Regions from separate parts of the Serratia sp. NPDC078593 genome, predicted to be linked through region 3. Evidence: predicted binding sites of a transcription regulator. Region 3 holds the regulator's gene; each other region holds the start of a gene.

Region 1 (2,278 bases), on a different contig from region 3:
CGCCGATGTTAATCGCCAACACGAACATGACATACATCACCAGCAGGAAAATCGGAACGCCTAACCAGCGGTTGAGGATAACTTTATCCAGTATTTCGGTCAGCGGATTCGGCAGTGCCTGCTGCGAATTACTGACTTCATTGCAGATCGCGGCGATTGACTGATAACGCGCGTCAGCAATCACTAGCGCGGGATCTTCCTGCTGTTGCTGCTCCAATGCAGCTTTAGCCGCTGGCAGCAGCGTGATGGCGTTACCTGCCAATTGGTGACTATAGATATCCCCTTCGAGCATTTGTAGCGCCAGCCAGCGGCGTTGTTCGGTTGGTAAGTTTTCGGGCATCGCGGCGCTCAACGTATCAACTTCTTTTAGCAGTAACGGCGGATAGGCAACTAAGGCTTTCAAATCATTATAGTGGTGATCATCAATCACCTGCTTCAGCAGGCCGATGCCGTCAGCCTTGGTGGAAACCATCGGCACCACCGGACAACCGAGCCTCTCTGCCAGTGCGGCTACATCAATGTGAATGTGCTGGCTGCGGGCGATATCCAGCATGTTCAGGGCCACGATGCATGGAATACCCAGCTCCAGCAGTTGCAGCGTCAGATAGAGATTACGCTCGAGATTTGACGCATCGACCACGTTGATCAGCAGATCAGCATCGCCGCTGAGGATTGCGTGGCAGGCGATTTGCTCATCCAGTGAGGTTTGTTCTGAGATGGTGGTTAACGAATAGGTACCGGGCAGATCTACCAGCGTAATGTGGGTTTGCGGAGTGGTAAAATGCCCCTCTTTACGTTCAACCGTCACGCCGGCCCAATTACCGACCCGTTGCCGGGAACCGGTAAGCTGGTTAAACAGTGTTGTTTTCCCTGAATTCGGATTACCTATCAAGCCAATAGTTAATTTTTTCATAATCCAACGCGAGTTCAATGAATTGCATACAAACCACGTTAAAGACGCGGCAATGACCTATTGTGGGCGGCGTGAGGTTACTGCTGGCCTTCCAGCACAATCAGGGCGATATCTTTTTTGCGTAGCACCAGGCTGACGCGGTGGGTCTTGATTTCGATCGGGTCGCCCAGCGGCGCAATACGTATCACTTCAAATGATGATCCCGGCAGCATACCGAGTGACAGCAATTTCTGGCGGTAGGCGGGGCTTATCTCGTTGGAAAAACCCGTAATCTTATAAGACTGTTTAGGCAGAAGATGCATATTACCTTCTTAAATTACGCTGGACGCATTGAGCGTCACTGTCTGAACGGCGGTAACCGGGAAAAAGGCACGTTTGTGACGGTATCCGCAGGCCGAATTGATCAATCTATAACGCGATGAACACGTAAAATAATAATAGTGAGAATGATTATCGTATTCAATACAAAAAAAAGGGGTACAGGCCACTATTTGACATTGTGTGAACAATTGTTGATGTAAATACTTGGCGCCGATATTTTTAGCACTAACGGTGATGGGCTGCAAATGGGGATTCTTGGTTAAAAGCGTTGGTTTTTTGTATCGAGTTTGTTTATTTGAAAAATAGATTCGGTTATTTGTGTCATCATTTTTCTAAATCATGTCAGCTGAGTGGTTTTTTTAACATTCATAATTGAGAACCTGCGTGATAACCGTTTGTGTTACTACCTAAAAAATAACGTTGAGCGTTGAATGTTAACGAGAGTGTTAATTAATAAATTTTTTGCATGTTTTTACGTTTCAAAATAGATTATTTATTTTAAACCAATGAGGGGATTAAAAAATGCCAACTTATTGCGTGAAATCAAAAAATAGGGCGGAGATGTGCTCCGCCCTGAAGAGGAGTTAGCGTTTCTTACCGAATGCTGCTGCCAGAGCATCACCCATCGCGCTGTTGCCTGCAGGCGAACTCGCACGTGGTTTCGGTTTGTTTGTTGCAGGGCGTGTGGCGTTATCACGTACTGGGGTATTCGCGCCACCGCGGCGTGGTGAGCCTTCACCCGGTTGTTCGTCGAGCCGCATGGTCAGTGCGATACGTTTCCGCTGCAAATCCACTTCCATCACTTTGACCTTAACGATATCGCCTGCTTTCACCACGGTGTGCGGATCTTCAACGAATTTATCCGCCAACGAAGAGATATGCACTAAACCATCCTGATGGACACCGATATCGACAAACGCGCCAAAATTGGTGACGTTGGTGACCGAACCTTCCAGGATCATGCCCGGCTGTAGATCGTTGAGCGTTTCCACGCCATCGGCAAAGGTGGCGGTTTTAAACTCAGGCCGCGGATCGCGCCCCGGT
Region 2 (2,278 bases), on a different contig from region 3:
GTACCGAAGGTGAACAAAAAGTGGTGGGTGTCGAGATCAATGCCAACCATTTGCGTGCGGTATTTGAAGGCCAAGTGCGTGGTGTATGCCGGGCGCTGCATGCAGGGCGTCGCAATCAAGTCTGGCAGATTGAGATTTTTGATGCACGTGACAAGCTATGTTGTATTTCGCGCTTGACCACGGCAGTGATTGAGTAACGCCAGCCCCAGCGGGCGTCATGGCCCGCTGGGGATTACAATTGAAATGGAACGCGCTTAACAAAATCCTGTTGAAAAGCATTGGCTTTTTCCCATATTCCCTCCATTGAATATTTTTGACAAATCAGCGTCAGAGTATGACGGGCGAAATGATAGCTTTGTACCCGAAATAGCTGGCACCGTTGTGGATTATTAATCTCAATAATCAATCGGTTATGCAGCTTGCTCAGCGCATGTAAATAGCTTTCATCATCGCCATTTTCCAGACACAGGTTTGCCATGCTCAGGCTAACGCTGTTATAGCGTTTCAGATGATCGATATTGCATTCCTGCCGTCTCAGCGCGGCTTCTGCCATGAAAAAGTCCACCGTTGCGTCACGAATTGCGAACTTGTACTCATCGATCTTGGCTAACAGCCACGCATTGATTGAAATGCTCATCGTCAATAACCCAAACATTAAATGATAATCATTATCATATTTGCCGATTGGCTCGCGATCAATCACTGTATGGATATTTTTTTCACGCGTAGGGCGAGGTGGTAAACGACTGCGTCGTTAGGGGCGGCGTATAAGGATAAGCATCTGAGATTATTGGCACCGTGATAGTAGCACACGATATTTTCATGTCTGAACGTACCCCGCATTGCCAAGTGAGCGGCATGTTTCCCGTTGCCAGCAGTCGCTCACGGGGGTGAAACCCCGTCGGTTGGCTGGCTGATTCATCCGGTTCAAATTATCGAGCGCTTTTTGGCTTTCCGCACGTCTTATGGCCCTGCATTACGGTGTAACGACTAAACTTTAAGCAATGGTGATGCGCTTTAGCCGTTTGCGTTTAACGGTAACGCCCCTTGAACGCATGTTTCACCCAGACAATATGCAGAAATAGGTATTTTCTATGAATGTTTAAAATGGCGGTATTCTTTGCACTGATAACATTTTCACGCTCATCGATTAGGCGACGGTGAAAATAAATAAATAAATTTTTATCAAAGGGATATGGAGTTGTTCTTGAGGTGTTCAGTGTTTTGCAGCGTGAATATTCTGTGCCATTGCCGCTAGCCCAAGCGGAAAAAAGGGGGCAGAGGACGATACCCTCGTAAAATAAACGGTTGAAGTGATAATCATTATCACTAACATGTGCGCGTAAGCCTGAATTGGCCGGGCGCAGACAAAGGTGAGGTAGGGCAGATGAAAACAGAACATGTCGGTACGTTCTCGCTAGAAGAGCAAGTCTGGCAAGGTATTTCACTCAGCGATAGCGCGGTGCAACAGATCATTAAGCTCATGCAGCAGGATCCGCAGGTTAAAGGCTTGCAGTTGGGGGTTAAGCAGTCTGGCTGCGCCGGCTTTGCCTACGTACTCGATCTGACCCATCAACCCGCCAATGACGATCTGCTGTTCGAACGTGACGGCGCCAAACTCTATGTCCCACTGAAAGCGATGCCGTTTATCGATGGCACCACGGTCGATTTTGTCCGTGAAGGGCTGAATCAGATATTCAAATTTAACAACCCTAAAGCTCAACACGCCTGCGGGTGTGGTGAAAGCTTTGGCGTTTGAGCGATGTAATCAACATGACACGAAGCAACGTAGAAGTTCCTAACGATGTACAGGCTTGGGTCAGTGAGGATCGTTACAAGGAAGGTTTCTTTACCCAGTTGGCCACCGATGAGTTAGCCACCGGCATCAATGAAGAGGTGGTCCGGGCAATCTCAGCCAAGCGCAAAGAGCCGGATTGGATGCTTGAGTTTCGCCTGGAAGCCTACCGTGCGTGGTTAGAAATGGAAGAGCCACATTGGTTAAAGGCGCACTACGACAAGTTGAACTATCAGGATTACAGTTATTATTCGGCTCCTTCCTGTGGCAGTTGCGACGACGCCTGTGGTTCTCAACCGGGTGCAGAACAGCAAGCGGGCGCCACGATAGCGGAAAACAGCTATTTGACCAGTGAAGTCGAGCTGGCTTTCAACCAATTGGGCGTTCCGGTCCGTGAGGGCAGCGAAGTCGCGGTCGATGCCATTTTTGATTCTGTCTCTGTCGCCACCACCTACCGCGAAAAATTAGCCGAAAGCGGGGTGA
Region 3 (2,278 bases):
TTCCAACTTGGTATTACGGTGAAGCACAATGTGACTGGGACGATTTTTTCCCAACTTTGGAAGAGATAGACTTCAACGGCAAACTGGTGGCGCTATTCGGCTGTGGCGATCAGGAAGATTACGCAGAGTACTTCTGTGATGCAATGGGCACCATTCGTGACATCATTGAGCCGCGCGGTGCCGCGATCGTTGGCCACTGGCCAACTAAAGGCTATCACTTTGAAGCCTCGAAAGGTTTGGCAGACGATAACCACTTTATCGGTTTAGCCATTGACGAAGATCGTCAGCCAGAATTGACCGACGAACGCGTAAGCGCTTGGGTCAAACAGATTAGTGAAGAACTGAGCCTGGCTGATATCATCGGCTAAACCGCTTTGTAACCAAAACGGTTTTATCCAGGCCCTGCAAACGCATCACGAGCGCAGGGCCGTTATCGGCATCGCAAACTGAAGCAATAGAAGCTACAAAATTGTAACTTCTTCCCTCATCAAGGTAGACTAGCGTTACGGTTTATCCCGCCCATCAAGATGTTGCATGTGTGACATGTAACGGTGTGAATATATCTTTGTTAACAACCGGCGGTTTCTATTTAGCTCAACCGGTTCTATAATGAGACGCAATTAATTCTTTGTGCCGACCGATGCCATAGGCAAAAATGCCTCAACTTGATTAGCATAGTAACAGGACTGAATCCGCATGACTGACAACAACACCGCGTTAAAGAAGGCCGGCTTAAAAGTCACGCTTCCGCGACTCAAAATCCTGGAAGTACTGCAAGATCCGACTTGCCATCACGTCAGCGCGGAAGATTTGTATAAAAAACTGATAGATATGGGTGAAGAAATTGGTCTTGCGACAGTTTATCGCGTACTGAACCAATTCGACGACGCAGGAATTGTGACACGCCATAACTTTGAAGGTGGAAAATCCGTCTTCGAACTGACACAACAGCATCACCACGATCACCTGATTTGCCTGGATTGTGGCAAAGTTATCGAATTTAGTGATGAGTCAATCGAAGCGCGTCAGCGAGACATTGCCAAGCAACACGGCATCAAACTCACCAACCATAGCCTATACCTCTACGGCCACTGCGCTATTGGGGATTGCCGTGAAGACGACACGCTGCACAACATAAAATAACGCTAATTTATCTATCGCAAGGAACCGCCCAACGGCGGTTTTTTTATGTCTTTTTTTGGGTAAAAAAATCCCCGGACGCGCCGGGGGAAATCATGTCAAAAGATAACAATTGCAGCGACACTTCGACCCATACGGCCTTACTGCTCTCACTCACCACACTCCGCCCCACCCGCCGACACGCTGGTGAGGCGTTACTCACTTACGCCTTCACTGACTCTATCCGGCTGAATCGCTTGCCATCAGGGCTGACCGCACGAATGTGTACTTCACCGGCCACGGCTGGCTTGGCACTGTTGTCATAACGCAACCACTGCTGCCCCCCGTCGGTGGAATACTCGATAGCCAATCCAGGCAGGGCAATATTGGCCTCCAATGTGCCATCTACAATACGTGCGCCAGGCACCGGTAAACGATAACTCACACCGCCTTTATCCAACTTGGCCAACTCACGTTGCCCCAATAGGTTGGCGAAATGCAGCCAATCCCGATCCAGTTTTTTCGTATCGACAAGCTGAGTTTCCCCACCTTTATACTCGCGACCGGCCTTATAATCCTGTTCCCAACTGGCGCGGTGCCAGGCGCGTTCAGCTACCGACAACGTACGCGGGAAGATCATGTATTCCATTTGTGTATCGGTACGCACGATCTCACTCCACAGCTGGATGGAAACACCATACGCACCCGGCCATGGTTTATCGCTCTTGGCAGTAAAATAGTTACCATCACGATCGACAGACGTTTCGGCGTTTTGCGGCATGTTATCCGGCGCGAAGCTGAACATTTTACGCTCATCGCTGAATCGAGTCCCCCAGTAGTAGCCACTCTCGTTTGGATTCACTTCATACGGGAAATCTAAATACACGTAGTCCGGGTTTGAAACCACGACTTCATATCCCTTGTTTGCCCAATCATTCACCGAATCGAAACCGCCCCAATAGAGGGTATCCCAGAAGTTGACGCCGACGCGCGAAGTGGCAAAGGATTTGGCACTCTCAGCATCTTTCAGACCATCCTGCCAAGCCTGCATTCTGTCAATGCCGTGGGCTTTAACCAGCTTGCTGACTTCCTGACCAAAGTAGCTTGGCAAGTGTTCCAAATCGGCAACCTTGCCTTCCTTAATGATGTTTTGGCAAAC

Evidence for each region. Region 3 encodes Fur, which represses iron uptake genes when iron is present. Its sites were predicted from a motif close to ATAATAATGAGAACNACTATCAA; they were not measured.
Region 1: feoA (ferrous iron transporter A) is a predicted target of Fur. The motif match lies at 1,348-1,370, and genes of this name have one in related genera.
Region 2: sufA (Fe-S cluster assembly scaffold SufA) is a predicted target of Fur. The motif match lies at 1,314-1,336, and genes of this name have one in related genera.

What each region holds. Positions count from the first base shown of each region.
Region 1 is NZ_JBNNGK010000010.1:102,299-104,576, forward strand. Features, by position in the region: gene feoB (Fe(2+) transporter permease subunit FeoB) at 1-913, opposite strand, end outside; gene feoA (ferrous iron transporter A) at 991-1,215, opposite strand; gene ACQKDS_RS12875 (Tex family protein) at 1,819-2,278, opposite strand, start outside.
Region 2 is NZ_JBNNGK010000005.1:68,515-70,792, forward strand. Features, by position in the region: gene ACQKDS_RS07615 (hotdog fold thioesterase) at 1-197, shown strand, start outside; gene ACQKDS_RS07620 (hypothetical protein) at 233-637, opposite strand; gene sufA (Fe-S cluster assembly scaffold SufA) at 1,388-1,759, shown strand; gene sufB (Fe-S cluster assembly protein SufB) at 1,774-2,278, shown strand, end outside.
Region 3 is NZ_JBNNGK010000002.1:156,245-158,522, reverse strand. Features, by position in the region: gene fldA (flavodoxin FldA) at 1-368, shown strand, start outside; gene fur (ferric iron uptake transcriptional regulator) at 697-1,143, shown strand; gene ACQKDS_RS02780 (beta-N-acetylhexosaminidase) at 1,343-2,278, opposite strand, start outside.